One region of the Shewanella sp. SM23 genome, then DNA from elsewhere that is predicted to be linked to it. Evidence: predicted binding sites of a transcription regulator. Region 1 holds the regulator's gene; each other region holds the start of a gene.
What was found. The regulator sigma-54, encoded in region 1, starts transcription at its own class of promoters, with help from an activator protein. The targets are predictions, from matches to a motif close to GTTGGCACGNNNNTNGNNT.
Positions count from the first base shown of each region.

Region 2: the regulator sigma-54 is predicted to act here: its motif matches at 4,863-4,881, upstream of L5L98_RS00145 (DUF1328 family protein).
Region 3: the regulator sigma-54 is predicted to act here: its motif matches at 2,408-2,426, upstream of L5L98_RS00215 (DUF3192 domain-containing protein).

Region 1 covers NZ_JAKKRM010000019.1:77,834-88,293, reverse strand. The annotation lists gene L5L98_RS18935 (OmpA family protein) at 1-279, shown strand, start outside; gene L5L98_RS18930 (molybdate ABC transporter substrate-binding protein) at 546-1,382, shown strand; gene mgtE (magnesium transporter) at 1,461-2,825, opposite strand; gene L5L98_RS18920 (HPr family phosphocarrier protein) at 3,075-3,350, opposite strand; gene rapZ (RNase adapter RapZ) at 3,337-4,191, opposite strand; gene ptsN (PTS IIA-like nitrogen regulatory protein PtsN) at 4,188-4,631, opposite strand; gene hpf (ribosome hibernation promoting factor) at 4,634-4,921, opposite strand; gene L5L98_RS18900 (RNA polymerase factor sigma-54) at 4,950-6,428, opposite strand; gene lptB (LPS export ABC transporter ATP-binding protein) at 6,536-7,267, opposite strand; gene lptA (lipopolysaccharide transport periplasmic protein LptA) at 7,264-7,818, opposite strand; gene lptC (LPS export ABC transporter periplasmic protein LptC) at 7,805-8,365, opposite strand; gene kdsC (3-deoxy-manno-octulosonate-8-phosphatase KdsC) at 8,362-8,913, opposite strand; gene L5L98_RS18875 (KpsF/GutQ family sugar-phosphate isomerase) at 8,913-9,890, opposite strand.
Region 2 covers NZ_JAKKRM010000001.1:28,085-38,544, forward strand. The annotation lists gene L5L98_RS00120 (sigma-54 interaction domain-containing protein) at 1-453, shown strand, start outside; gene L5L98_RS00125 (major royal jelly family protein) at 563-1,639, shown strand; gene L5L98_RS00130 (hypothetical protein) at 1,853-2,512, shown strand; gene L5L98_RS00135 (diacylglycerol kinase family protein) at 2,563-4,242, opposite strand; gene L5L98_RS00140 (hypothetical protein) at 4,387-4,581, opposite strand; gene L5L98_RS00145 (DUF1328 family protein) at 4,605-4,781, opposite strand; gene pfaD (eicosapentaenoate synthase subunit PfaD) at 5,137-6,783, opposite strand; gene L5L98_RS00155 (beta-ketoacyl synthase N-terminal-like domain-containing protein) at 6,907-10,460, opposite strand, start outside.
Region 3 covers NZ_JAKKRM010000001.1:58,223-68,682, forward strand. The annotation lists gene queF (NADPH-dependent 7-cyano-7-deazaguanine reductase QueF) at 1-358, opposite strand, end outside; gene syd (SecY-interacting protein) at 418-1,068, shown strand; gene L5L98_RS00205 (Zn-ribbon-containing protein) at 1,163-1,936, opposite strand; gene L5L98_RS00210 (hypothetical protein) at 1,936-2,319, opposite strand; gene L5L98_RS00215 (DUF3192 domain-containing protein) at 2,484-2,891, shown strand; gene L5L98_RS00220 (DUF2789 domain-containing protein) at 2,903-3,136, opposite strand; gene L5L98_RS00225 (GNAT family N-acetyltransferase) at 3,287-3,925, shown strand; gene L5L98_RS00230 (DUF962 domain-containing protein) at 3,918-4,223, shown strand; gene L5L98_RS00235 (DUF3301 domain-containing protein) at 5,975-6,361, opposite strand; gene L5L98_RS00240 (DUF3549 family protein) at 6,358-7,371, opposite strand; gene L5L98_RS00245 (YqcC family protein) at 7,534-7,854, shown strand; gene truC (tRNA pseudouridine(65) synthase TruC) at 7,841-8,686, shown strand; gene L5L98_RS00255 (hypothetical protein) at 8,808-9,002, opposite strand; gene L5L98_RS00260 (flavodoxin) at 9,124-9,588, shown strand; gene L5L98_RS00265 (PTS transporter subunit EIIC) at 9,540-10,460, shown strand, end outside.

The DNA of each region.
Region 1 (10,460 bases):
GTGCTGAATTCAGTGGCGGTTGTGGCCAAGGAATACAGCAAAACGCAGCTTAACGTATTAGGTTATACCGACAGCAGTGGTTCAGACTCTTACAATTTACGTCTGTCACAGGTCCGGGCTAGCGAAGTGGGTAATTACTTGATGAGTAAAGGCGTTGCCTCTGCCCGTGTAAAATCAAAAGGTATGGGTGAAGCGAGTCCTATTGCATCAAATGCCAATGCAAATGGCCGAGCACAAAACCGCCGCGTTGAGATCGTACTAATACCAACGGGTAAATAGTCTGGTCTAAGCACAAAGTTCTCGCTGAAAAAGTCGCCAGGGGCGACTTTTTTTGTTTTCAGTGGTGGGCTAATTGAGTGATTAGCTTGCCGTGCTTCTATTAGACAATTTGTCCTTTATGAAGCGCACCTTGAGTGACCTGCACCACAAACATATCACTGCTAATTACCTTGGGATGACTTCAGCTTGATCCCTTTATCTATTTCACGTTCTGTATGGTAATAAGTCACAAGAATGACTTTTAGTGCCTAAAGGAGAATATGACTATGATAAGCAAAAATATGTTAGTAGCCTTGAGTTTAAGTCCTGTCATCATGGTGACTGCTGTACAAGGAGTGCCGATGAAAGCCGAAGTGACCACAGGAGCCGCGCCGATAGAACTGCGCGCCGCAGGCAGTTTAAAGGCTGCGATGAGTGATATTATTGCTGCTTATCAAGCACAGTCGCAAATAAGTGTTGTAGCGCAATATGCGCCCTCAGGTTTATTGTTAAAGCGCATTCAAGAGGGCGAGAAAGTCGATATCTTTGCCTCGGCGAATATGAAACATCCACAGGCATTAGTGGATTCGGGTCAGGGCGAAGCGGTGCAAATGTTTGCCCGTAATCAACTCTGCGCCATTGCTCAAGACACAGTTCAGGTGACGAGTGCGACGTTACTCGATACCTTGTTAGATCCTAAGATTAAAGTCGGTACCTCAACCCCGAAAGCCGACCCCGCGGGTGATTATGCCTGGGCCGTTTTTGCTAAGGCCGAAGCGGTAAAACCCAATGCGAAAGCCGCGTTAGAGACCAAGGCATTACAACTGACGGGCGGCCCTGAGAGCGTTAAACCGCCTAAAGATCGCAACCCCTATGGCTGGGTGATGGAAAACAAGCAAGCGGATATCTTTTTAACCTATTGCACTAATGCTGTGCTGGCTAAAAAAGAAGTGCCAAGTTTACAAATCATTGACTTACCGCAGGAACTCGCCGTGGGTGCCGACTATGGTTTACTGGTTTTACAAGGCGCTAATACTGCCGCTAAGCCGTTAGCTGAGTTCATTCTATCGACAAAAGGCCAAGCGATTCTGAGCAGTTATGGTTTTCAACCTCCGGCAAAATAACCTTTTTTAGCTTTCAAGCCGGATAAAAAACGGCACCTTTGGGGTGCCGTTCTGTGGTTAGCTCAAACTGTTAAAGCGTTAGTTCATCAGGTAGAGCGTCGCTAACCCGAGGAAGGCGAACAGGCCAACCACGTCAGTGACTGTGGTGAGCACCATACCGCCAGCGAGGGCAGGATCGATTTTAAGTCGTTTTAAAATCAATGGAATACTCGCACCTGCAAGCCCAGCTACTGTCATGTTGATCAGCATGGCGCTACCAATTAATCCCGCCAGTGCCATATCATCCTTCCATAGCCACACGGCGACAAAGACTAAAATCGACCACATCAAGCCATTGAGAAAACCAATCGATAGCTCTTTACCGATAAGCCAGCGGGCGTTGCTTTGGCCGATATGGCCTAAAGCAATACCGCGGATCACGAGCGCTAAGGTCTGATTACCGGCAACACCGCCCATGCTAGGGACAATCGTCATTAGGATGGCGATAGTGGCAAATTGTTCAATAGTGCCTTCAAACATATTGCTGACCGACGAGGCGAGCAGGGCGGCGAATAAGTTTATAGTGAGCCAGAGCGAGCGACGTAGGGTACTTTTTAGCACAGGACCAAAGGTATCTTCATCTCCGTCCATCCCCGCCATACCCATCATGGAATGTTCAGCATCTTCGCGGATAACATCGACTACGTCATCGATTGTGATACGCCCGAGCAGCTTACCATCACTGTCGACGACAGGTGCCGATACCCAGTCATTGCGTTCGAATTTCTGCGCGACTTCGCTGTCGGACATGCTCACAGGAATACTTTGAATATTGGGATCCATGATATTGCGAATTGTGGTGCTTGGCGCGCAAGTCAGCAGATCTGCCAGCCTAACACCGCCAAGGACTTTGTCCTGTTTGTCGACCACATATAAGGTATCTGTGGTATCGGGTAGGTTGCCCCTTTGCCGAAGATAGCGCAGCACCACATCGATATTCACATCGGGTCTTAAGGTGACTGTATCTGTGTTCATCAAGCTGCCGGCGGTCTCATCTGGATAAGATAGGGCTTGTTCTACCCTCAGGCGATTTTGTTCCGTCATCGACTGCAGCACTTGTTTGTAAACTGCGTCGGGTAGACTTCGCAGAATATAGGCGAGATCGTCGGTGTCCATGCTTGCTGTCGCTTTCGCGACTCGCTCAGGGCTCATGCTGCGGATAAGTGGGTCTTTGAGTTCTTCACTCAACTCATCGAGTATGTCGCCTATTTGTTCCTGATCGATGAGCTGCCACAATACTTGTCTGGCACTTGGCGGTGATGATTCTAAGATCAGCGCGATATCTGAGGCGGCCATTTTTTGCAGCATATTACGCACGTGTACAAACATGCCGCTGCTAAGCGCTTGGTTTAACTGGTCGAGACTATGTCCGGTGTGATCGTTTTCTGCATTATCTACGGGCATTTGTCCTCCATTGTGCGGCAAATTGGTTTGAGATCTTAGTGTTGGGCTAGGATTTAGCGGTGACTAAGCGTCAGTCGATGACACAGATTAAGGCGGCTAAGGTAAGGTTAAGGCCAGTGCCAGCGTAATGACCGCTAGTGTAATCGCCAGTAGCTTGTATCGTCGAGCGACAAATGTTTTCTGAATGGCAAGTTTTTTAAACTAGACATGAAGTGAAACTAACGATGAAGTGCTTAGTGTGAAGTGAAACTAACAGGCTTCGTCAAACTTAGCGTCGATTAAGGCACAAATGGCATCGAGAGCCGGCTCTGCATCTGGGCCTTCGGCGATCAGCTTAATGGTTTTACCCATACCAGTTTCAAGCATCAGTAAGCCAAGTACACTGGCGGCCGATGCTTGTTTATCGCCTTGGATTAAGGTGATGGTCGCATCAAACTCGGAAGCCAGTACCACCAACTTAGTGGCGGCACGGGCATGTAAACCGAGCTTATTACAGATGGTTATCTGACGTTCAAGCTTTGGCATTGTTGAGCTCTCGATGACGGGCATAAACTTTATGTTTACCGTTACTAAAGCGTTTTGCCAATTGCTCTGCGACGTAAACCGATCTGTGCTGTCCACCTGTGCAGCCAATAGCTACCGTTAAATAACTGCGATTGTTACGCTCGAGATGCGGCAGCCAAGTCTCCAGTAAATTTTCGATTTGCCAGATGAACTTATTAACCAGTGGTTGACGATTTAAGAACTCAGCTACGGGTTCATCTAAGCCAGTCAATGGCCGCAGCGCCAACTCCCAGTGGGGATTGGGCAGGAAGCGCACATCGAACATAAAGTCGGCTTCGGTGGGCATTCCGTGCTTAAAGCCAAAGGACTCGAAGTTGATCACGAGTTCTTTATCGACACTACCAAGGAGAATTTGTCTGACTTGGTCGCTTAAATCATAGATATTCAGATTCGACGTATCTATGTAGTGATCGACCAGTTTTGACATAGGCTCGAGCAGTTTCCCCTCCAGCTTTATCGCTTCTTGCAAAGAGACTCGGCTCTTCGACAAAGGATGTAAACGGCGGGTTTCGCTGTAACGCTTAAGCAGAATTTTATCGCTGGAGTTAAGGAAGAAGCTCGTTAACTCAGTATCTGGAGGTAGGCTAGCGAGTTGTTTCACTAAGACCTTATCCTGCTCAGGCATGTTACGCACGTCGACACTGATGGCGACGAGATCGTTACTGCCTTTGAGTTGCTCAAGCAAACTGCCAATCAATGGCAAGGGAAGGTTATCGACACAATAATAGCCGAGATCTTCGAGTACCCTAAGGGCGACAGATTTGCCTGAGCCTGAGCGGCCCGACACTATGACCAGTTTCATCCAGTGATTACCTGATAGAGTTCCGTTTCATCATGCGTCTTGCGTAATTGCTTTAATATTTGCTTGTCGCTCAGCTTTTCGGCCATGCAAGACAAGGTACTTAAGTGCTGCTGACATTGGTCTGCAGGCACCAGTAGTGCAAATAAAATATCAACAGGTTGCTTATCGATAGCATCAAATGCTATCGGCTCTTCACACTTAATTAGTATGGCAATGGGCTGATCTATATCGGCTAGTCGACCATGTGGAATGGCGATGCCGTTACCTATACCTGTGCTCCCCATCTTTTCGCGCGCCACTAGGCTTTCGAATATCTCTTGAGATGAGAGGGTCGGGTACTGGGCAGCGACTAAGTCGCTGATGAGTTCCAGTACCTTTTTCTTGCTGCCCGGAGTGGCGCAGGTAGTGCACTCCGGCCGCAGTATGGTACAAAGTTCCATTATTAGTGTTTTGTTAACTTCTCTTTGTGTTTAATAACCTGACGGTCAAGCTTGTCAATCAGGGCGTCTATAGCGGCATACATGTCAGCATGCTCTGAAGTAGCAAAAACTTCACCACCTATGAGGTTTATTCTCGCTTCGGCAATCTGTTGCATTTTCTCAACATTGAGCACAACGTGCACATTATTGATCTGTTCGAAATGGCGTTCAAGTTTTGAAAACTTTTCTTCTACATATGCACGTAACGATTCGGTAATTTCGATATGGTGCCCACTTAGGTTTATTTGCATAGAAACGTCCTCCGATATCCACTGTAGGTTATAAACTTTTACGCTGATTAGAAGGTGGAATAAGCATAGCCTCTCGGTACTTCGCAATGGTTCTGCGGGCTACGTTGATCCCTTGTTCTGCCAGAAGTTGAGCCATCTTACTATCGCTTAATGGTTTTTTCTGGTTTTCCGCTGCCACCAGTTTCTTTATAAAGGCTCTGATTGCTGTGGATGAGCACTCACCACCATCGTCAGTACCGACGTGGCTAGAGAAGAAGTATTTTAGTTCAAAAAGTCCCTTAGGGGTATGCATGTATTTTTGAGTTGTGACCCGTGAGATGGTGGACTCATGCATTTCTACCGCTTCGGCAATATCGTTAAGCACCATAGGTTTCATGGCTTCTTCACCGTACTCAAAGAAACCTTGCTGATATTGCACTATGCAATTAGCAACTTTAAGCAAAGTGTCGTTACGGCTTTCTAAGCTCTTAATAAACCATTTAGCCTCTTGCAGATGGCCGCGAATAAATTGGCTATCGGCTTGGTTTTTGGTACTGCGTGCCATAGAAGCATAATGTTGATTTACATTGATTTTTGGCATGCAGTCAGGATTAAGCTCAACGACCCAGCGGCCATTTTTCTTCGACACAGACACATCTGGGATAACGTATTCGTCATTATTGGGCGTGATCAACAAACCTGGGCGAGGATTGAGAGTTTGGATAAGTGCTATACCATCCCTTAATTCATCTTCTTTTAATTTAGTCTTACGCATCAATAACCTAAAATCACGGGCGGCGATCAGATCTAAATGATCTTTGATCAGCATACGGGCGTTTTCTAGGTTGGGAGTATCAGCGGCGAAATGCGACAGTTGGATTAGCAGGCATTCACTTAAATCGCGGGCGGCAACGCCTATGGGATCAAAATGCTGAATGCGCTTGAGTACGGCTTCGACTTCGTCAAGCTCGACCTCCGAATTGCCCATGGCTTCGAGGATTTCGTCAGTACTTTGGGTGAGATAGCCTTGATCGTCGATGGCATCAATAATGGCGGTGGCAATGGCTAAATCGGTTTCAGAAAACGGCGTGAGGTTTTTTTGCCATTCTAAGTGTTCGTACAAACCTTCACTGGTCTCGCCTTGGAAGGGCATATCGTCTTCACGACTGCCGCCGGGGCCTGAGTTTGGGGAGGCGGTAAACACTTCATCCCATGTGGTGTCCATGGGGAGCTCATCGGGCATGGATTCTTTGGTTAGCGACTCTGCCGTGTCTATGGTGGAGCTGTCTTTTTCTGGTGGCAGAGTGCTAGATTCACTGAAATCCGTATCGGATAGCGTTTGGTTTACAGGGGTTTTAGTGGCGTCGAATTGATCCTCTTCCAGCTCGAGAAGGGGATTAGAATCTAATGCTTGCTGGATCTCTTGCTGCAGTTCTAATGACGACAGTTGCAACAGACGTATGGCCTGTTGTAATTGTGGCGTCATGGTTAACTGTTGACCCAGTTTGAGCTGGAGTGACGCTTTCATGTTACCGCTGATCCCTACGTTATTATTGTTGGATGAGGTCGCTTATTATTATCTTGAGTGAAGCCCAATGGCGGTATAAATTGCCTCCATTGGCTTCGCTCGATTAACTATAGCCTGAATTGTTCACCTAAGTACACAGCCCTAACTTGCTGATTGTCTAAGATCTCTGCTGGAGTTCCTTCGGCAATAAGGTTTCCGTGACTCACAATATAAGCATGTTCACATACATCTAATGTCTCGCGGACATTATGGTCTGTGATCAGTACGCCAAGGCCGCGACTTTTGAGTTGTTCGATAATCTTCTTGATGTCGATAACCGAAATAGGATCGACGCCGGCAAACGGTTCATCGAGCAAAATGAACTTAGGATTAGCGGCTAAAGCCCGCGCAATTTCGACGCGGCGACGTTCGCCACCCGACAATGACATGCCTTGGCTGTCACGGATGTGGGTGATATGAAACTCTTCGAGCAGATGTTCTAGTTCTTCTTCTCGTTCTTCGTTTTTAAGTTCTTTACGAGTTTGCAGTACGGCCATGATGTTGTCATGAACAGTTAGCTTACGAAAGATACTGGCTTCTTGCGGTAAGTAACCTATGCCTTTGCGGGCACGCAGATGCATAGGATCTGCGGTTAAATCATCATCGTCGATAAAGATATGTCCCTTATCGCTCTTCACTAGCCCGACAACCATGTAAAATGTCGTGGTTTTACCTGCACCGTTTGGACCGAGTAGGCCAACGACTTGACCGGTTTTTACCGTCAGACTGACGTCTTTAACCACTTGGCGACTCTTGTAACTTTTCGCCAGATTTTGTGCTCTTAAGGTGATTTGGGTCATTTAGAGTCCTGCTTTTTTACAGGTTTATCCGCCGGAGCGTCTGATTTAGCATCATCTTGATAGTTTTCAGGCTGAATAATAGTGATCACGCGATCGTCACCACTGCCAGTACTCTCGGCCATCAATTTCTGTTGAATCATGTTATAGCGGATTAAATTGCCTGTAACTTGGCTACCTGCTTGATCTAATGACGCCATACCTTTCAGTGTTAAGGTGCGGCTCGCCATATCGTAACGAATTTCTTTCGCGCTCGCCGATGCAGGACGGCCATCGTCTAATATTTGGCTATACGTAGCAGGGTTGCCTGTGGCGACCAAAGTTTTGCTATTTTCACCTTCAGCGGAAAATGCACGCAGTTCATTTGCTTGGATTTTTATTGAGCCTTGGGTAACTTCCACTGGACCAAAGAAGATGATCTGGTTGTTTTTGATATCCGCAGTTTGGCTCACAGCTTTAATTTTGACTTCTTGCTTTAAGTCGCCGACTTTCGCGAAAGCACTCATGCTCATAATTAGCATTAGGCTGGCAAGTAATACGTTATTTTGCTTCATATGTTCCTACTACCTGACTGGTCAATTGCACTTCTTGCGCGTTGAGGTCGGCATAAAGGCCTTGGCCTTGAATATTAAAATCTTTCCCTGTGACGTAAATGGTACGGTCAGAGGTCATTATCATAGTGTTGAGATCGAGTTCCAGATAACTGGTGGACAAGGTCTGAATCGGTTCTTCTGGGCTAATGGCATCGATAATAACATTATTTTCTAATACAACCTTGCCAGTTTCCTTGTTTAGCTTGCCCTGATCTGCCCTGAGCTGCCATTGTGCTTTACCTTGGTCTGGATAAACAAGATAAACAGGTTGAGTAAAGAAAGTTTGATTCGTTGAATCATAATGTTCCATGTGTTTCGCCGTCACACGGCTATTCACTAGTCCTTGCTCATTGAACTCAACACTGCGCAGATCTTCAACGATGAAATCTGGGGTATTTTGATCTTTTACTCTGTTATCGGAATCACCGCTGTGTTTGTTCTGCACTTGCCAGTAAAGCGCTAGTGCGGTTCCAAAAAAAGCGATAATCGCGAGTGTCACACGACTCATATACTCATTCCATGGGCCGAAGTGAATTTATTTTGACTTAGGAGTAACAGATCTGTGAGTTCACGCAGTGCACCGTGGCCACCATTGAGCGTAGTCACAAAATGGGCGTGTTGGCGTACATAGGGGTGGCCGTCAGCAACACTGACCGCTAAACCGACGACATTCATCACGGGGAGATCGACAATATCATCACCGATATAAGCCACTTCTTCTGGGGTGACACCATAAAGTGCGAGCAATGCTTCATAGGGCTCGAACTTATTGTCTACGCCTTGGTAAATATGGGTAACACCAAGGGCTGTCATACGGTTTTCAACGATTTTGGATTGACGTCCTGTGATCACGGCGAGGTTGAAACCGCTGGTGAGGAGTGAGCGCACGCCATAACCGTCACGGGTATGGAAGGCTTTGAGCTCTTCGCCGCTATTGCTCAAGTAAATACGGCCGTCGGAAAACACCCCATCGACGTCACAGATTAACAGTTTAATCTTTTGCGCGCGTTGCCACACATCATCACTGATTGGGCCGTAAAATCCTTGCTGTGGCATTAAATGACTCCTGCTTTTACCATATCGAGCATGTTAAGAGCGCCAATAGGATGGCGATCTTTATCGATAACAATTAATCCGTTGATATTTTTTGAGTCCATCACTTGCAGTGCTTGGGCGGCCAATACATTATCCGTGATCGTGACGCAGTTACGGGTCATCACATCGGCAATGGGCGTCGTGCGTAAATTCACTTCGGCATCAATAACGCGGCGTAAATCACCATCAGTGAAGATACCAACCAGTTTGCGCTGATCATCAATAATCGCCGTCATGCCTAAGCCTTTCTTGGAGATTTCGTACAGGGCTTCTGTGATGCAAATATCGTGGTTGACGAGCGGTAAGTCATCACCGCTGTGCATCACATCGCAGACTTTTAACAGCAACTTACGTCCTAATGCACCGCCGGGATGGGACATAGCAAAATCATCACGGGTAAAGCCTTTCGCTTGCAGCAGCGCAATGGCGATGGCATCGCCCATCACTAAGGTTGCTGTGGTACTTGAGGTGGGTGCTAGTCCAAGTGGGCAAGCCTCTTCTGGGACTTCAATACATAAATGCACTTTAGATAATCGCGCCATATTCGATTCGGGTTTACCCGTTACCGCGATAACGGGCACGCCCATACGTTGGATGACCGGCATTAAGGTGAGGATTTCGCTCGACTCACCAGAATTTGAAATCGCTAAAATCACATCGTTATCGGCCAATACACCCAGATCGCCGTGGCTGGCTTCACCCGGATGCACAAAAAATGCGGGCGTTCCTGTGCTGGCGAGGGTGGCAGAAATCTTATTGCCGATATGGCCCGATTTGCCCATTCCCATGACAATCACTTTGCCTGTGCAGTTGAGGATCAACTCGCAAGCTTCTGCAAATTCAGCCGAATCAACATATTGATAAAGATTGTCTAGGGCTGACTTTTCAATGTCGATAACTTTACAACCCCATTGGCGCAGTTGTGATTTGTCTACCATGTCTATCTCTCTTTTTGCATTGTCTTTGTCGCCCCATTGATGGGATTGGAATAGCACAATTTGGTACGCGATAAAGATGATATGTAATAGGCTTTCTGCCAAGTATTAGTTTGTTTTCAGACAATTTAGCTTATGTCTTGCTGTGGTTAATTACCGAAAACAGCAAAACAATTGCGGCAGGCTAGAGCGATTGATCCGACTCGTCAAGTTCAGCTGCGTTAGCTATTCACGCACAATAACGTGTTTAGCGGCAGAAGGTCTTGAGCAATATCATCGTCTTTGTCGTTTATTTCAATGGATTTATCCCATATCGCAGCGGGTATTACCCTATGGGATGCCTCTATTGCGCAATTGCGTATCGACTCTCCCCGATAAAAGTGGGCGAAGAGTGAGCTAAGTGCGAACGAATTAGCCAATACTGCCAATTCTGCAACTAGGTTGAAAACATTAAGTAACATTTTACCTGTGCAGAGTGAAAACTTAGGGCGCATTTTCGCTGTAAATGAGGCAAATTGAAAGTATCGCAGGGCGATAGTGTCGATTCGGTTGTAGGTTAAAGCGCAATTACGT
Region 2 (10,460 bases), on a different contig from region 1:
ATTCGCGTTCCGCCCTTACGGGAACGTGGCGAGGATATTATTGGGCTTGCGCAGCATTTTCTTGCCTATCGTAACGTGGCCGAAAAGCAGAATAAGAGCTTAGCTGAAGACTGTATTCAGATGATTGCTAAGTACCCTTGGTCTGGTAATGTGCGCGAATTAAAACATGCTATTGAGCGAGCCTATATTCTGGCCGATCAGGATATTTTACCCAGCCATTTACAGCTACCTCAGACGAATGAAGTGGGTTTATGTGGTGGTGAACAAGTTGTTATCCCCCAAGGCATGCGCTTAGATGATTTAGAGAGAATCGCTATTTATCAAGCACTAGAAACCACTCAGGGTAATAAAACGGATACCGCCGAACAACTGGGGATCAGCGTTAAAACCCTCTACAACAAGCTCAGCAAGTACGAGCAGCAAGTCGAGACCGGTGAAACGACTGCTGAATAAACATTAATTATCAAATTAATATTGAAACAGAGCTAAACTTTATACTCTTTTTTTTGTAAATAATAACTCCTATTCTACAGCCCTTAAACAGAAAAAGCGGAGATAGAATATGAAACACTTATTAACAACAGCATTATGGCTTTCTTTGACAGCCAGTAGTTTTGTGAACGCCACCCCAGCAGTAGGAAGTCTTGAAACAGTCGCTGAATTGCCAATACGACCTGGCAATGTCAGCGTCACTGCACAAGGTCGGATTTTTGCCACAGTACATCCATTTGATACACCATCAGGTTTGCAATTGATTGAAGTTAATCGTGAGACCAACGCTTATAAAGCTTGGCCTTCAATGGATTTGCAAAAAACATCGGCAGCCAATACTGCTCAATTTGATACCTTATTAGGTATTGCTCAGGACAAGGCTGGACACCTCTGGACCGCAGATATGGGGTTAGAATTAGGCCAGACAAGGATTTGGGGATTCAACATTAAGGACGGCAGTCTATATAAACAAATCGTCCTACCACAAGCTCTCGCGCCTAAAGGCAGCTTTATGCAGGATTTGGTTGTCGACTCTCAAAAAGGCTGGATTTATTTAGCTGATATCGCCAACCCTGGCCTCTTAGCGGTGCGTATCGACGATGGTCATACAATACGTTTTTCAGGTCATAGCTCGCTGCAGGCCGAAACGGATGCAGTAATGAACATCGATAACAAAACAACATTGTTTAATGGCAAAGTCGCCAGTGTAGCGGTCAATCCAATCAGTTTATCTGCCGACGGAAGTACACTCTATTATGGTGCAATGAATGGCACTCACTGGTATCAGTTATCGACTGCAGCTTTACAAACAGGCAATAATGATAAAATTATCGCCACGGTAAAATTAGTCGGAGCCAAGCCTGTATCAGATGGCGCAGCAACGTCCAAACAAGGTAATCATTACTTTACCAATTTGAACCACAATGCCATTTCCATGCTAGATAACAAAGGCACACTAACAACAGCGGTCAGTTCTCCACTACTGGATTTTCCAGATAGTGTGCAATTTGGTGAAACAGGCTGGTTATATATTTCAGTGAATCAATTGCATAAAGCAAAAGCCTTTAATGGAAAAGCCGAAACAGCCAAACCGCCTTATCGTATCATGCGACTCTGGACCGGTGAGGATACTGCTGCGGGTCAATAACACCTTAGCTGCAACAGCAAAGTTGCAGCTTATATTTGCAGTATGAGTTATATCGCAACTGTTTATTTACGTTGATGTCAGTCTTTGGTTTAACTCGAAAGCGTCTAGAAATGAGTTAGGTGTTGATTGTGCAAACTATCAATGCCTCTTATTGTTACTGGCACAGGTCAATATTGAATGGTGAGATAATTTTTGGAACAAGGAACAAGTTCAGTGAAACTCAATCAACCTTCTAAAAATGCATTTTATATTCAAACTCTGAGTACTCAGTACCGACCTCTATTATGGCTGTTTGCTGCTGGGTTATTACTGCTTGGTTTACTCTGCGCCAGAGCAACCTATTTACAACCCGATCCGATACTGCAGCTCGTTCTCGGCTGGGTAACACTATTTCTATTGTTACCCGTGTTACCGACTGCGTTTGTTCAGCAACAGTGTTGGTTAGATGCTGAGCAACAGCAATTGTGGCTCGGTAAAGGTTTATTCAATGGGAGGTATATGGGATTGTGGTGGTGGCGTTCCTATGCTTTTTCGGACATCAAAGCAGTGCAACTTTATCAGCTGCAAATCACCCGTTGGCATCAGATCAGCCGCAATCGCCAAACGGAAGATACTGTCCAACATTATCTGGCTTATTTAGAATTGCACCAGCCCAACGGTGCTCAATTGATATTGGGTGACAGTACTGATAGAAAGGAATTACAACAAGTTCTACAGCAATGTGCGCAGGCAATAGACTGTAAATTTCAGGATTTTAGTAACACCACTCAAAAATCACTTCCCAAAGGTAGTGAATTTAATTTCATGCGGGTACTGGTTCTGCTGGTTATATTTATTTTGTTGAATATTTTATATTTTTTGTTCGTTCTATAAATGCCCAGTCATCCAGCCTAAAAAGTTAGGCTGGATGTCCTCCACAACGATCACTCATCTTGCTCTGTGGTTTCCTGATAAGGAACAAACACTTTAAGAGATGCTGGCTGGACTTCAATAGTGAGATCCGCTGGCTCAAATACTTCACCATCAATCACATATTTACACTTAGGCTGGCTGCTGATGGTGACCTTTTTAGCATGTGCATGATGGACTTTACTTGCACTCGCTTGTTGATCTCGCACATTTTTATTGCCTTCTTTCACCCATCCTGCAATCGCTAATTCAGCGAGGCTAAGCAACTGCTCTTTGGGTTCATCGCCAGCATCCAACCAAGTAATGTCGAGCAAACCGTCGGTCATGTTTGGTTCGCCATCGCCCTGCGCCAACACGCTGGTAAACGGTGCGGCATTGGCAACGATTAGGCTATGGGTCGTCAATGTTGTGGGTTTTGCATCATCTAAGCTGAGCTGGATGGTTAAAGTGATATCGGCATTCACTGCGCGCCATAAGCCATCGAGGTAGGCAAACTGGCCGAGGGCATTTTTACGCTCACGGTTTGCGGATTCAATCATTTGTTGCTCAAACCCTATGCCCACAAGCAACAACACTAACGCCTCATTACAACGCGCGGTATCAATGGCTTGGCAATGCCCTTGAATAATATTATCCAGCGCCTGAGAGATAGGAATAAGCTTACTGCCTAAACCAAAGAGGGCATGGCTGAGGGCATTAGTTGTGCCAAGAGGAATGATGCCTAAGACGATATCCGTATCAACGATTTGAGAGGCCACTTCAGTCACAGTACCATCGCCACCACAGGCGATAATGATATCAGCGCCTGCATTACGGGCTTGCTCGGCGAAGACATTTGCAGTTTCGTCTGCTGTTGTGAGTTTTAAAGTCAGGTCAAAATAGGCTTTGAGTTCATCTTGGATTTGCTCGCTGTATTCTTGCCATTTCCCGCCACCAGAGACTGGGTTGGCGATAATCCACGCCACTTTGTGGATGTTAATTTTCCCTTGACTGAGCATGCGATCGAGCGCGCGTAATTGCCATTTGTTTAAGCCAGCGGTTTTGCGAATTTGCTTTATCTGCTGCAGTACTTCGGCGAAGTGCTGTTGTTTATCTTTACAAACCAAATAAGCGGCGAGTACCAGCACTGAGCGGCCACGACCCATAGCACAGTGGATGAGTACCTGTTTATTGGCGCGCACTTGGCGGTGCAGCCAGTTAACGGCTTGATTGAGTTGGGCGCTGGTCGGTACGCTATGGTCGAGGATGGGAATATTTAAATACTCGATATGATCTTCAAATTGCGACCAATCTAAGCCATCAAATTCAGCGGTGACATCCAGAATGGCAGTGATCTTATTGGCTTTAATCTTTTCCAGATCTGCGGAAAAGAGTCTACAGCCGAGATACAGATGTTCATCAATCCTTTGCATGGGCGGTACTGAATCGTATTTTCTGGCCCAGTGGTTATAGAGTCGACTGCCTAATAAAAAGGGAATAAAACCCCAACGAATATACCAAGGAATAGTGCCATCTTGGCGTTTTCTAAAAATACTGGCGAGATTAAACCAATAGGCTGAACCGACTAAAAACAGTGACAGACTTGTCCATGCACAAATGAAAGTGAGCAGGGGAGAAGTGTCTGTTACTGCAAAATAGGCTAACAATACTGCACTTGCAGTGTACAAATATTTGATGTGGATCTTCGTTAGCATGCAAGTCCTCCAATGCCATTGTTCTTGGTTAAAATCGTTGCACTTGAATGGATAGATGTCGAGATGAGAGATGCAGAAATGAGCGAGTCTAAACCAAAAGGGTGGCAGTAGACGAGTCTATTGCCACCCTAAAGTCAGGTTTGTTTAGCACTTAGTATCTTTAGCTTTAACACCTTCTTTGACTTCTTCACAGGCATCTTCGATGGCGTTACCTGTATCAGTCATTACTTCATCGATTTTTTCGCCCGCGTCTTCGGCTTTGTTATCACTACAGGCCGTTAAACCTAGGGCGAGTAATAATGCGAATGCTGCACTTGTCATCAGGGTAAATGGTTTCATATCTATCTCCTTTTCTAAAAAAATTATAGTCGCGGTGATTTACCCTTAAGGGCATTGATCAGCAGAGAAATCACTAATAACACAATAAATATGAAGAAAATGATTTTCGCTATTCCCGCCGCTGCGCCAGCAATCCCAGCAAATCCTAACAACCCGGCAATCACGGCAACAACTAGAAATACTAATGTCCAACCTAGCATAATAACCTCCTGCCCTTGTATTAATCCTTCTCATGACCGTTTGTGTCACTTGTAAGGTAACGGCTAATGGCTCTTACTTGATTGCGATCTTAATGCCAACTTTAAAAATTTTAAGTAGTTAATTGATTTTAAATATAATTTAAATCATTTTATTTAAAATGGTGTGAGTGAATTAAAAGAGGGGTAGGCAATTTTTACCTAAGCTTCGGTAAGAGTTTCAGCCTAATACGTTGAATCAAAGACTGTGAGCTGATGTCGTTCATAAGTAAAGACAAATAAAAGCCGACACTGTGAGTTTGTGTCGGCTTGAAGATATTATGATCTTATAATACAAGATGATAGGAGCTAAATACGTTTAAAAACGATTTAATGGTTTCCAGCGCTGCAGGCTAACTGGAATACTCGTACCTTGGGATAACAGCAGGTTAATGCGGGATTGATATGCTGCGCCCACCATTAAATGTTTGGCTAAATCCACCGCATTACGGGCCTTATAGTCATCTAAATAACTGCCTTTTGCCCAAGCGTTAAATGCACCCAGTGCTGGGCCTGCCCAAATTTGGTAATCCATTTCGCGGCCGACTTCACCTGTGTTCGACCAGCGGCTCGAAAGACCCAAATACCAGCGGAAAATCAGCGCCATCTTACGTTTGGGGTTATCCAATGCGCGCTCGATTTGCTTAGGATCGCGCTCGTTAAAGTGGGCGACTGTGCCCGCCCAAATATCATCGAGTGATGAGCGGAACACTTGCTCTTCGAGCTTTTTACGCTCGTCCGCAGGGATGGCATCAATCGAATCGTAACGGGTATAGATTTCATACAGCTTATTGGCGCGCATCGGGAACAGGGTTCCGCGCTTAACCACTTGTAATTTAACGCCCATTTCGAACATATCGGCGGCAGGCGCCATAGTTACATCGGCCATTTCTGTGGTGGCGAGTAACTTACGTGTGTGTTCACTCGCGCCCGCTTCGACGCAAGCTTGGTTGATAGAACCTGTGACGATAAACGCCGCGCCCATGTTGAAGGTGGCTAATGCTGCATCGGGAGTACCTACGCCGCCGCCTGCGCCCACGCGGATAGGCGTTTTGTATTGATACTTAGCTTGGATTTCATCTTTAAGCGCCAAAATCGTCGGCAATAGCGTCACTAGCGGGCGATTGTCGGTATGGCCGCCTGAGTCGGCTTCGGCCGTGATGTCGTCCGCCATAGGCACCAGCAATGCCATCGCCATTTGGTCTTGGCTGATAAGGCCGTCACTCACTAATTGCTGGAGGATTTTGGCTGGCGCTGGCTCCATAAACTTAGTCGCGACTTCGGTACGGCTGATTTTGGCTATGACTTTGTTGCCAATGACGATGTCGCCATGTTCGTCGCGGCTCAAACCCGCCGCGCGGTAATAGACGATTTGCGGCGTTAAACCTAAAAATGCCGAGGCTTCGACCGTGCGCACTTTATGTTTTAAGAACAGCTCAACACTGCCGCGCTCTAATGCGGGCTCGCTTGGGCTGTGAATTAAGTTAAAAGCATAAGGACCATTAGGCAGCGCCGCCTGAATGCGAGTAATGGCCGCTTCAACGCGGGATGGAATTAACCCCGCCGCGCCAAACGAGCACAAAATGCCCGCTTGACCTAGCGCGATAACCAGTTCTTCCGAGGCAATACCGTTGGCCATAGCGCCAGCGTAGTAAGCGTATTTAACCCCGTGTACGCGGCGAAAATTACTGTCGCCTAAACTTTGGGTGCCAAGGGCGGGCGCAAAAGCGCTGACGGGGTGTGAGCCTAGTGGCGCTTGGCTGTCGCTTGTTGTTACTTCGGCCGTTTGCGCTATGCCTAAGCCTTTTTCACTGTGATTCACTAAGTAACAGGCTTGGCTTAAATCTTTGAGTTTTTTGCCTAATGCGTCGATATCAAAGCTCAGCGCGGCATCGTTGACTTGCCACGGCCAAGGGCTGAGTTTTTCGTTATTGCTATTGAATTGATCTAGAGTATGGCTAGTCATAGGTGTTCTCATGTTATTTGTGCCGCCTTGGTGATGTGGATAGCCAAGGCGGCGCAACTATTTGTTATTCGTTATTCGTTATTTGTTATTCGAGATTAGCGTCTTTCTAACAGCGTAAACTCGCTAGGCTTCTTCAATACAGATGGCGATATCTTTAACTTCATAAATCCGTAGGCCATCTTTACTCAAGTTGGCATCGCCCATAATGATGCGTTTGCCATTGTCGTCTGTCACGCTGGTAATGTGCACATCCAGCGACATCTGCTTGTTTAATGGGTTAATTTGGCCGCGATACTTCCATTTGATATCCGATAATATCTGGCCGAATTTTGGATTCTTAAAGCCCGCACCAAGGTCTTGGTCAATCGCATAGGTTTGCATCAGCTCGATAATGGCTTCAACCCCTAATGAGCCTGGCATTACCGGATCTTGATGGAAGTGGAATTGGAAGAACCAATCACTCGGGTCAATGGTGCGCTCGGCGTATAAATAGCCAAGGCCCGCTTTACCGCCGGTCTTCACGATGTCGGCTTTGTCGATAAAGTTAAGCTGACCGCCCGCTAAACGGTAATGCGGCTGACCTTCTGGCGCGTTAAAGCTGCGATGCTGTTTATCTAACAGATTGATTTGGCTATCGGCGGCTATACCATTTTGCACATGCCAAGGCTGAGTGATCTTGCCGTTGTCTATGCCAAGTTGGTTTTTCAGCGCATCGCCCTTGAAGTAACCAAATACCGCTTTACCTTGGTAGAAAGGCTCGCCATCGCAGCTTAACTCGAAGCTGAAATTTTGGATGATGTTGCTGCCGGCAATCACAGTCGATAACAGACGTGAGTCGTTCACTATGGTTTTGCCGCGTAAATCCACATGGCGCAGTAACTTACCGTTGCCGTCTAAGTTACGGAAGAACAGCTCTTGGCCGGGGAAGCCCAAGGTGGTGCCCATATAGCCCGAGATAAAACCGTTTGGCTGCAGTGATATTTCCATTAGCACTGAATAGGGCATCACAGCGTGATGGCTGTTTTTATCGTAATACCAAGCGTTTACTGGCACTTCGTATTCAGCGATGCAAGATGAGGGCTTTTTCAGCTCGCCGCGTTTGCCGTCAATCGCAATGACGCGGGTGGTGAGCTGCAAGTCACCGCAAGGCGTGCGCGGTGGAATTAGGCCGCGATAGATACTGAAATCGGGGCCGAAGCAGTTTTCGATATCGCCCGTGGCAAATTCGAACATGTGATACGGCGTGAACGGCAGGGTATCGGGCACGCGGTTAGCATACTTTGAACCCGCAGGCGCAATCGGCGCAGGTACATGCTTAAGCGGCACTACGCCTTTATTGGTTGGCGCAGTTAAATCTGGCAGCTGCGCCATCAGCGGCGCGGCTAACGATGCGGGTGTTGTCGAAACAAGCGGCGCAGCCGAAACAGCATTTTTAGCTACATTTCTAGTCGTATTGTTAGCTGTGCTGTTGGCATTATCCGCGAGGTAGCGGGTGCATTCGGCTTCTTCTTTGATCATCACCCCAAGGTTTTGGAAATCCACGACCACTTTGCCATTGAGCAAAATATCGATATTCGCCTTAGCATACGGGCGCGGGCTCATACCGATTTCGGTGATTTCCATGCGATAGGTGAGCAGGCCAGATTGTGGCAACACTTGACCGCGACAGCGCACTTTTTGTGATGCGTTTTCGAGCGGTTGGAAACGACCGTTTTTGACGCCACCTTCTTCTGTGCTGGCGTGCATCCCAATATGCAGCATAAAGAATTGCAGTAATTGACCACAGCCTTCGGCCATTAACGATCCCGCCATCACTTGGTCGCCCTTGAAATGACACGGGAAATACCAATGATCAGCTTCGAGCTGCTTATGACCTTGAACTGAACCTAAGCCCCACGCGCCGCCATGCACCTCAAGATTGCTGACTTGTTCAATCATCAGGAATTTTTCAGAGGCAAAACACAGTGACGGCTGCAACCCATATTGGGCTTGATGCGCCGCATGGGCGCCGCCAAAACAGCCACCGATATCGGCGCCGAGCAGTTTATGGATTTGGCTGTAATCAAATTGGCTTTGCGCGCAGTTAAGTAACGGATTAAAGCGCGGTTTATTCGGATTATTCAAGGCGAGGTTGCGCGCTTTGATTTCAGCTTCGGTGTGAATAACACCTTTGCCGTCGGCTAGCTCTTTATCGGTGAAGAAGCCGGCACAGCCGCCATCCATTTTAAGGATCAGCTTGTCGCCCACAAAACATTCGTAGGAGAAGAAGAACAACAAGGTATCGCCATTGCGGGCAAAGTGATTGATGGAAATGTCGTAGCGCAGGGTGTCGCCACCGCGCGGTAAGTCGCCAAGGAAGGTCAGGGTGCAATCGAGCAGGCGATAAACGCGCTCGCCTTTATTTTCAAAATCGATACCTAAGTAGCTGATCAGCATTAAGTCGCATTGACCCGATTCAACCGCCACGGCCCAAGGGATTTGGCCATCGACCAAATACGGCGCGTCCACAGGAATGTCGTATTCTGTGGTCATAGTGCAAGGCTGATATTGGTTCATCTGGGCGTTTAATTTCGTTACCCGAGATACCAGTAAATAGTCTGTGGTTGGCAGGCGTACACGGCGCGAATAGCTGTCGATAATGGCATAATCTGGGCCAAATACTTTAGCAATATCACCTTCGGCGTACTCGACTAAATCCGCATAATCCCAAATGCAAGGCTTGCTTATCGGTGTTGGCGGCGTGTACTCAGGCACTTTTGCATGATTGGGATAAAGCACAGGATGTGGAAGAACCGCTGTCGCAGATGCCTGAACAATGGCTTGCTGTTGTACTGGTGCAACTTGGCCATTGACGGCTAACTCGCTGGCAAGCTGGGCTTTCATCAAGGCATCGGCCAGTTTCAGTCCTTCAGCGCGACTTTGCAAAAAGGCTAAATGCGCCTCACGGACGAGTTGCTGATTGCTTAAAAATGCCGCGTCTTTTAGCTCTGCTTGAGCGGCGTTTTTATTGGGCGTGCTTAGGGCATTCATTGGCATGCTGCTTAATGTCTCTTTTTGTTGAGCCGTGGTTGGGCTGCTTGTTGCAAAGCTATTCGTGTCTTTGCTCGCTATTTGGGCCAAATGTTTGCGTTGGCTGCGCGCTGGCAGTGCTGTCATGGCTCGGGCTTTTTGTTGTATAGCATCGAGGCCTGCGAGCGGCGTATCCAGGATATGCTGATAGATATCGCGGCCACCGAGCGTTACTTGTTTTATTAAGTGTTTTTGCTCAGAAAGCGTTAAGTCTTGTTCAAGCCTTTGCTGCAAACTGTGCGCTTGCGTGGCACTTTGACTGAGCAATAACTGCGAGCATTTACCTTGGCTAAAAGTAGCAACGAGTGCGTGCTGCTGAGCTTGAGAAGAATGCTTGTTAAGTTGCGCTTGATTTTTAAGCTGCACCTGATTTTTAAGCTGAAGCAGCGCGCTCAAAATACTCGCCATACCCGCAGCGGCAAAGTTGTGGCCTAGGGTATCAGCAGCTTGGCTGCGCTGGTTCACACTCGGCAGCAGGGTATTGAGTACCAACTCTGAATCGTCAAGTTGCTCAACCGCAATACTGGTTTCAATCAAGCTAATCTGGCTGCTATTCACCTTGGCTTGGGTTAGCAAGTCATCGCAAATGCGCGCTGTGTTGCTATTAC
Region 3 (10,460 bases), on a different contig from region 1:
GCACTAAGGTTTTTTGCAGTGAATCTAGGCTATCAAACTTGGTTTGATTAAAGCTATTGAGATACAGTTTGAACGATTTCGACTCAATCAGATTCAGGCTTTCATAACTTAAATGAAATTCAGCTATGGCCACCATAGGCTTACCTTTGGCATTTAACCAAGACAGCTCATAACCCGTCCAGATATCGGCACCATGAAACGGTAACGTCCCAGTGAGTGCAATAGCATTACGGTTTAGTGAGCGTGGAACCCCTTGCAGCAGCGACGCATCATACTCGGCTTGGTAGTCGGTGGCTTTACCTAAAGTCAGGCCAACAAGCGCTTGCGCATCACTATAGGGATCGTGATTCTGTGTCATCAATACTGTTTCCATGTCAAAATAGGCGCACATTATACCTGAAATTGGATTGTGCTTAAGTGTCTTGTCTGCCCGCACTCGATAAATTTTTGCAAAACTATCATCAAGCTTACTTAACGAGTTTAGGTGAACTACCGCGTTATTACCCACAGGGTGAGCCTTCTGTGTGTATTCAAGGCGAATTTCAACCGGATCTTGAACAGGCTGTTTCTTGGCAGCCAGTGAAACGCAAAGTTGAAGGCAGTTTCGCCAATGTAGAGCATGCACTGGAGTTAACTTTATGGCCAGAGATCAATGATTTTTACGGTCATTATTTCTCCGCACCAGTATTATTTGACTCTAAGTGGGGCACGGGGGAGTTACTGCAAGTCTGGAATGATGACGATTTTAACTGCCTGCAACAAAACTTGATTGGTCATCTGATGATGAAGAAAAAACTGAAACAGTCACCGACTTGGTTTATCGGTCTGTTAGATGAGGGAGATAAAATGCTCACCATCAATAACAGTGATGGTAGCGTATGGATTGAAATCCCTGGTGAAGTGCAATCTGAGCAATTGTCCTCGAGTTTGACTGCGTTTATTGAAGCATTATCGCCACGGATAGCACCACCCGTTAAACATGAAGAACTACCTATGCCCGCATTAGAACATCCTGGTATTTTCGCCAGTTTTAAACGTATGTGGCAAAACCTTTTCGGTAAACGTTAACTTCTGTGAGCGACATTTTTATTATCAACCTAAGTATTAACTCAACCTAAGCGTGGCTTATCTTAGGTTGAGTTTTGCAAGGGATAAACAGATGTTATTGATGATCCCAAGACAGATTCGACACTATGCGGCAAGGCTCGCAGCGAAAATGAAACATATCCAATAAAGGTTCATCGAGTTTCCAATCATGACTGCCACAACGTGGGCAAGGTCGCGTTTTTTCTGAGGCCAAATCTTGGCCGCCAACGCGATATAAGTAGTAATAGGTCGGGATCTGAGTGAGATATTCGATACGACCGCGCAAATCCCAACCTCTGCGAAATAAATCACTGTCAGAACTCGATAATTCCTCTAGCGCGGCAAATTCTGCCTTGGTGGCCGCTGCCATTTGCAGCTCGTCGCAGGCTTGCCATTCGCTCTGCCAACGGATAATACGTTTATGATCGCCATTAAAGGTTGCGGGTATACGGTACAGGGGAATGGGCAATAAATTGTCGCCGCTGCGTAGGGGCGAGCACATATGCACAAAACTGGTATATAGCAGTTGCCAGCTGGGTGTTTCGGTATTACTTACTTCAGAATTGATATCCTGACCAATAAACTTTTCCCGCGGCGCGAGTAGTTTAGCGTCGGTTAATTCTACTAAGGCTTTTTTGACCCAAGGGCTGTGATATTTGTGCGCTAAACTGTTTTTCTCTGGCATCAATAAACGCACTCTAAACTCACCGTCATTAAAGGCGACCGCAAATTCTCGTCCTAAGATTTGGCCATTAGCTCGATAGGCTTCAAGGAGCTGATTGATGGCCTTCTCGGCGGCAGATATCGTGGTGTCGGCGAAGCATTCGAAGCGCAGTTCAGTGACAAACATTAAGCTGTTTTTCCTTGGATTTCTAATAAGTTGATGCGTTGTTTAAGTTCAAGCAGTTCGTTTTTTAATTGCATTATTTCTGTTTTTTGCTGCTCAGCATGACGTTCAAAATACGCCTGTTGCATCTGCAGGCGCTCGGCGAGCACTGCAAGGGTTAAGGTATCGTTAGTTGCGGGAGTGTCAGTTGTAGGGCTGATAGTTTGCAACTCAGCTAAACGCTCGCGATCCGCCTTAGGCATAGATTTAAATTGCTGTAAGCCTTGGATCAATATAGGTAAAGGTAGGCTACTACCTAAACGGGTTTTAATTAAGGCAAGGCTCGGTACTTTACCGCAGGCTTCGAGCGAACGTGCGGCCGCTAATACTTGGTCAAGGGGACTCATAATTAGCAAAATTCCTTAATTTGTTGAATTGTTTAAACCAATTTTAAAATAATAATTAATTTTTTCATTTAAAAACAGTGTGTTGTCTTGTGGCATTTATTTTGCTTATTGTCCAGCCGAAATACCATTTTTTAAGCTTCAATAATAATTACACAGGATGTCACATGATGAACCATAAATTGAATAACAAACTTATCGCCATCACTTTTTTAGGGCTCGCAAGCTTAGGTCTTAGCGGCTGCGTGGTCAATGTCGGTGATGGAGAATCGGGCTGGGATAGCAGCGAATCTTGGGAGAAAGTGCAGGATAAAAATCGCACTAACTTAACCAAGCTGAGCTTAGGTATGCCTAAAGACCAAGTGATGATCTTAATGGGCACCGCTGATTTTAGTGAAGCCTATATTCAACAAAGTGCTCAACAAGGTGAAGCCAATAAAGAAGTCTTAGTGTTGTTTTATCGTACCCAGCGTAATAATGGCGATGGAAAAACCACTAAGGATGAATGCACGCCTATCGTGCTGAGCAACAATGCCTTAGTGGGTTGGGGTGAAACGGCTTACGGTAAAATCTGAACCAACGAGTCTTATCGTTTACGTAGCTGAGTGTCTAATTGCTCAATGGGCTCAGTCCAGAGGGCATCGGCTTCTAAACCTTCAATGATAAAGCTCTTTTGGGCTGGGGTCCAAAAGGGCGCTTGGCTTAAATGGATGTGATGGTCGATATCATGGGTTGCAATAAACTGCGCTATGGCCTCGTCGCTACTGTCTAAACCGAGTTGCTCAAACAAGTGGCTTAAGTCTACTGGAGTTGTATCCATCATTATTTCCTTTTCAGTATAGTGCCTTCGTTTAGAGTAAGCGCCTGATTGAAAAATGCAATCTATGATTAAAATTTGCACTTTTTAGTTTCCTTGGTAGATTAACAGTTACGCATAAAAAAGTGTGAGCTAAGTCAAGGAATGCTAACGATGGACAATGAAATTCTGGAGGACTGCCGCGCAGTCTATTTGACCGCGGAAGACTTACGCATTGCCGCTTCTATTCTCTATAACGCTTACCATGATGATCCTTTTTTTGTCGATTCACTCTTTACCTCAGACAAAGCCGCTTATGAGCAAAAATTGCGCGCCGCAATCAGGGAAGAACTCAATACGTTATGGCAACAAAAACAAGCCCTCATAGGTTTATTCGACCATGAAAGACTCTTTGGGTTAGCCTGTGTAGTTACTCAAGAAGTGCCTTTAGGGGAAGGGCGTTATTGGCATTGGCGCTTAAAGATGTTGTTAGGTACAGGTTGGCAATCGACTCAAGCACTAATGAACAAAGAGTCCAGTATTATTGAACTTTTACCCAGTAAGCACTGCGGTATTTTGCAGTTTATTGCTCTTGCACCAAATGAACAGCACAAAGGACTTGGACATAAGTTAGTGCAAGCTGTGGTGAGTTGGTGTGATGAGCAGCCTGATTTGGATGGCATTGGTGTGTTTATCGCTCAGGAGAACCACTTGCAACTGTTTACTCAGCATGACTTTGTATCCATAGGCGAGCTGAGTATCGGCAGTATCCATGGCCAGCTTTTATTCTATTCGGTTCAACAAGATGACTAACTCTTATAAACGTTTCGCCGATTTTTATCCTTTCTATTTATCCCAACACCAGCACCCGACTTGTCGGCAATTACACTTTGTTGGCAGTTGTTTAGTTCTGCTGCTGATTGGCATTGCCTTGGTTTCACAAGCCTGGTGGCTATGCTGGTTTATTCCTATTGTTGGTTATGGTTTTGCATGGGTGGGACACTTCGTATTTGAGAAGAATCGACCCGCGACATTTCAGTATCCTTTTTACAGTTTGATGGCAGATTGGGTGATGTTTGCGCAGATGATTCGCCGCTTTTTTAAACATTAAAAAAATTGCCCGAGTGAGATGCCCATGCCAGTGTGAGAGATCGCTTACAAACGTTGTAGGACATAATGTTTTCTTTTTGATTGTTTTTTGTCCTGCAATGTTTAATTTTAAATAGAATCATTGGGTTGTATTTGTTTTTCTTTGGTTGGTCCGTAATTAATCTTGTAGTCCGTTCTTTGAGCCGAACAAAAACGTTAGGGTTAACGTAGAATTCACTCATGGCCAAAGCAAATGGATAGCAAGGAAAGCAAAACAGGCCAAAGGGACGCAAGAAGCAACGAATTAAGATTTCAAGGTTGAAATCGCTGACGGTAGGAAAACTGTCATTCGCCTCGGATAGGCTAAGGAAAAGCAGGATTGCTGGAAAAGCAGGATTGCTTTTCAAGGATGATTAGGGACAGTGAGTTGTATCGTCAGGATGATGAATTTCAGGAAGAATACAGGACACGCTTAAGGATTAAGCATGAACTCGAAACAGGATGTGTCGAGATAAGGATAAAGTATAAGGGTGAACAGCTTGTACTAATCTATGGAAAATAAATTTTGCAGGATGCAATAGGAATAAGTCATAGGAAGTGACAGGCTCTGTAAAAAGGATTTACAGGTCAAGGGACTGAGTGTTATCTCACGTAAGTTTGATACACAGGGACGAAAAGGGATTACAGGGACGACGCAGGACGCAAGCAGACGCATGGATGGTGCAGGGAGCACAAATCGAGCAGGACGGCTTACAAAGGATAAATGGGGCGCACTTTAGTTGCGCCCTTTTCTTTGGTTCATTTTCAGCATTAATCTGGCTTTGCCAAGCTATAACGCTATTCACACAGACTTTATCTTAACGCTGCTTAAAGACATCTTGCCGTAAAACATGTTTACCAGTCTTACTTCTCTTATTGCCAATGATTTACTCTCTGTGTTCTGGTCATTCGCCGAATGCTTGTCGAATTTTGAGCGATAGCGGTTTATGCATAAGTCCTTCAGGGGAGAACATCTAGCACTTGCTTACTTTTGATTTGAATTGCCATCCTCCGTGTAAGAGGTCTCTCACAAGTATGTAAGTAATTTGTAATTCTAAAGGGTGGTTATGTCTCTGGGTTAGTTATTATTTTAATTTATATCAGTAGGTTAACCTGTTTGTTATCAGTTGGGCTCACCATTTTTGTTAACATTTTAAATAATCCACAATGAGTACTTTCGTTGGTTGGCGTAGAATTCATCTTGTAGAAGGAATTGCGGGCAACAGGATGTTGGCGATCAGGATGATCGAACAGTGACTAAGGAATGTGACTTAAGGAAAGATAGGGATATAGGCCTTTCAGGATGAAAGAGAGCCAATACCAAGGAAGGGAGACTATCAAGGATTGATAGACTCATTGCATAGGATGGCAATGGCACAGGGAGTGCAATTGAATGGATGCAATACCCGTTTCATGGATGATGATGGAACCGCTCAGGAAAGAGCAAGCTTGGGACTGGATGACCAAGAGATAGGGAAGTACATGAGTACAAGGACCTCAAGGATTGAGCAGGGATGAAGCAGGACGCAGATTGACGCATGGATGGTGCAGGGAGCACAAAAATAGCGGGATAGCTTAACAGAGAATAGGAGGGCGTGGCTTTAGGGCCGCGCCCTTTCTTTTATAACTTTTACAGTGAGTTATTTTTTAGCCGTATTTACGATAAAAAAAGAATGATGTCTTGCTCTCTATGTTGGCTCACATTTTATTTGAGCCAACATTGTCGATAAAAGCTTAATGGCATTTGCCTGAGTTACAACCACTTTGCGTACCACACCCGCCAAACTTACCCTGTGACGTTGGGGCTTCATGCCATTCAGGCTCAGGGAAGATAGGCCATTCAATCTTTTGAATTTTCTTGCCTTGCATCCAAATATGGCCACGGTATTGGTTAATGCCGTCGGTGCTGAATTCAAATAAATATTTCGCCTTCCAGCAGATCCCCGTCGTGCCGCCAATGCTAGGGCGGGCAGTTTCCATGGCAATGGCTAACAGTTGAACTTTTTGTCGCCAACATTCTTTTTCGGCAAAAATACGGCTCAACTCTGCCATTTGGCGTAGTTGCCAAAAGAATGCGGCAATCACGACGAGGCCAATAATTAACAGTAAATCTGACATCATTTGCTAGCTGCCTTAAACAAACCACCTATGGCTTGTGATAGTTGAACACTTCGATTGGGATTTCTTAATTCGCCTAGTAGTTGATTGCGCAAACTAGGAATTGCCACAATATCAGCAAAGACCTGATTAAAAAAGGCTTGGGGCTGCAGTGCCAGAGCTTCTAAGTAAAGACTGCGACTTGAATCTTGTTTTAATACCGACCAGTTACGTCCGGCAATGCTGATGAGGGCATTGGTATCTAAAGAGGATTGGCCGTGTAGATGCGCAAACGCTTTTTGGCTGTGTTTGGCGCTAGAAGCCAAAGCGCGAAGGAAATAGGCTTGGTGCTCTGGCGCTGCGTCTTGAAGTTTCGCGAGAATCTTATCGGCGAGTGTGTCGCTAAGCTGTAAGTGTTCAAGGCATTGGCATAGGGCGATTTGCACTTCGATAGCGGCTGTATCAAAACTCGATACCAAGTGCTGCTCATGATCAAATTCTTTTGCGCGTACACACACATCAGCTATGCCTTGCATTCCAATATGTTGCCATTGTGATGGGGCAATTTGGCCTGACAGATATTGCACGGCAAACTCGTATTGTGATGAAGCGCGCTGGCCAAGTTGTTTACGAACGAGTGCGTTAAATACGGCCAGTTTTTCCTGGCTTGGCTTGAAATTAAACGGATTATTCGCGAGTCGTTCTTGCTGCTCATCACTGAGCGGCTGAGTGGGATCTTGCCCTAGTGCCGCTAATATCATTTCGATAAATTGTGAGCGAGGCGCGGGCGACAGTAATCCTTGCTCATCTAACGCCAGTTTTAGAAACCAAATAAAGTGCTGCTGGCTCGCATCCCAAAAGACAATAGCAAATTGTGCATGCCCTTGAATGGGATAAGGATAAGGGGCTGACAGAGATTCTATTTGGTGAAACGCGAGCATATCAATATGTTGCACCCTACGGCCAAGATCATAGACTTGGAACTGGGTTTTGGCTGTGGTTAAAAACTGGCTTAAAGTTGTAATTTCAGTCATTTGGCTGCCATATCAATCAAAGAGGCTCAATAAATTGGCGCCATTATAGGGGGAAGTGCGTCTGGATGGTATGATTGCGGCACTTTAATCGACCTATTCGGCCAGTGAATTGTGGTGAGTTCTTGAATCGCAATGGCTAACATGAGAATGGATCTGAAAGCTATGTTATACAGTCAAACCCAAGCTAAATTGGCTCAGATTACCCACGCGCTGCAAGCGGCCGAGTTGTGGTCTGAGCAAGCGCCTTCTGCCGCTGCAATGGCAAGCACAGCACCTTTTGCCTGTGATCTTATGCCCCTTGAGCAGTGGCTGCAGTTTATTTTGCTGCCTAGAATGCAGACTTTAATCGAAACGGGGGCGCCATTGCCGACTCAAATTGCGATTGCCCCTATGGCTGAACATGTTTGGCTGGATATGCCCCCGCGCCAAACTTTAATTAGCCTATTGAATGAATTGGATATGTTGTTAAATGAATCAAGATGATATCTGGCTTGAAACGCCTGAAAATGCAGTGAATGTATCCCAAGAGGATGATTCAGAAGAGCAGGCGCCTGAGATTGAAATTCTTTATGAAGATGAGCATTTAGTGGCAATTCATAAACCCGCAGGCTTATTGGTCCACCGCAGTTATTTAGCGCGTCGGGAGCGATTTTTTGCCATGCAGCTGACCCGTGACTTAGTGGGCTGTCATGTGTTTCCTGTACATCGTCTCGACAGGCCGACATCCGGCGTGCTCTTGTTTGCCAAGAGTAGTGAAGTGGCCAATGCTCTGTGTGAGCAATTTGCCTCCCATACGGTTGAAAAACAATATCTGGCTTTAGTGCGCGGTAATATGCATGAGAGCGGTATTTTAGACTATGCGCTTAAGGTTGAGTTGGATGAATTAGGCGATAAGAATGCCGATCCTAATAAAGCGGCGCAGGAGGCTGTGACGGCGTATGAGCCGTTACTCAATACTGAAATTCCGTATCCGTCAGGTCGATATCCCACTAGCCGATTCGCACTGGTACGCTTGAGTCCTAAAACGGGGCGTAAGCATCAGCTCAGAAGACACATGGCGCATTTACGCCACCCCATCGTCGGTGATACCACCCATGGCGATGGTAAGCAAAATGCATTTTTTCGTGAGCATTTCGGTATTAATCGCCTGTGGCTTATCGCAAAAAAACTCACCTTTACACACCCTATAACTCAAACTCGGCTCAGCATAGAAACCGAGCTCGAGCCTGAGTGGGAAACCGTGTTTGCCGAGCTAGGTTGGGATGAGGCGACCTTGAGTCAGCAAGCAGAGTTATTCATCGCCCAAGAGGCGTGAACAGCAAGCGGCCAATGCTTGATATGGTGATATCAACTTAGCCGCGTGAATAAAATTAAGTGCATTCACTTTGCTTTGTTATTGAAACTAAAGTCATCGAATTTAAAACGAGGTGGATTGCTTAATCGAGGAGTTGTGGCGTTTGTGCTGTTTGTGGCCGCAGCTCTTGCATCATGACGGCTAAGGTTGAGAATCCAGACGTGAGTGCAAGTGGCGATATGAGATTTTGCTGGGCGGAGTGGAAATAGTTTTTACGCCGAATATGGGTTGTTTTGTGGTGCTGCTTGAGGTGTTTTTGGCGGGTGGACTGTCGCATTAGATATTTTCTCACGCTCAATGGCTTGATTTATAAAAAATTTGCGCCTTAGCTTGCTCATACGCTGAACAATAAAGTAAGGTCAGCCTAATAAGGTTTGCAACGCGATGTGGAGTGTATCATGAAAAAGGTGAATCTGGTGTTTGGCACTGTATATGGTAGTGCACAATTTGCCGCTGAAACCCTAGAGAAAGAAATGCAAGTTTTAGGTTATGATGTCACATTGTGGCAACCTAATGAGGTAGCAAGCTTTATTCCTCCTCAGGATGAATTGTTAGTGGTGGTGACTTCGACGACCGGACAAGGGGACTTACCCGATGATATTCAGTCTTGGTACCATAATCTTAAACATCTAGCACCCTACTTACCTGAGCTTAGATACAGTGTGATAGCTCTAGGTGATTCAAGTTATGAGACTTTCTGCGGTGCAGGTAAGTCTGTAGATGCACTCTTGAGTGAACTTGGCGCTAAGCCGCTGGTGGAATTACTCGAAATTGATGCCTGTGAAACCATGGAACCTGAGGTTGAAGCGATAAAATGGCTAGAACGCTGGAATCAAGTCGTCAAAACCGAGCTCGTCGCTTAGGTAGTTTCGTCAATCTACAGTGGTTTAAATTTGCCCAGCGCTTAAGCCAAGCGCTGCTTATTCCTATTGCCATTTTACCCGCAGCTGGGGTTATGCTCGGCTTAACTGTTAGTCCGATTCCTTTTATGCCCGAAGAGCTGACAGTGCTGATGCTGGCGGTAGGCAAACTCATTTTCGCCATTATGCCGATGTTATTTGCCGTGGCTGTTGCTATTGGTTTTTGTCGCGATCAAGGTATTGCCGCCTTTTCGGCAGTGTTTGGTTATGGGGTGATGACAGCGACGTTAGCCGCACTGGCCGATTTGTATCGACTTCCAACCCAACCTTTATTAGGAATGGATACCTTAGATACTGGAATTGCAGGTGGTATGATGCTTGGTGGTATTACTTGCCTCGCAGTCCGTTGGAGTCAATATATTCGCTTGCCTGCGATTTTCTCTTTCTTCGAGGGACGTCGCAGTGCATCTTTACTTATTATTCCCCTAGCGATGAGCCTAGGTTATGTACTCGCCCATGTGTGGCCACCCTTAGCTTTATTGATTGAGCGCGTATCCGACTGGGCGGTTTATCAAAAACCAGCCATTGCTTTTGGCGTGTATGGCGCATTAGAGCGGTTACTTATTCCCCTTGGCTTACATCATATTTGGAATGCGCCTTTTTACTTAGAGGTGGGCCAATATCAGTTATTGGGGCATGAAGTCGTTCGTGGTGAGGTGGCGCGCTATTTAGCGGGCGATCCGCAGGCGGGAAACCTTGCCGGTGGTTATCTGATTAAAATGTGGGGATTACCGGCGGCTGCACTGGCAATGTGGCGCTGTGCTGATCCCTCAGAGCGGAATCGCGTGGCGGGTATTATGCTCTCGGCGGGGGCG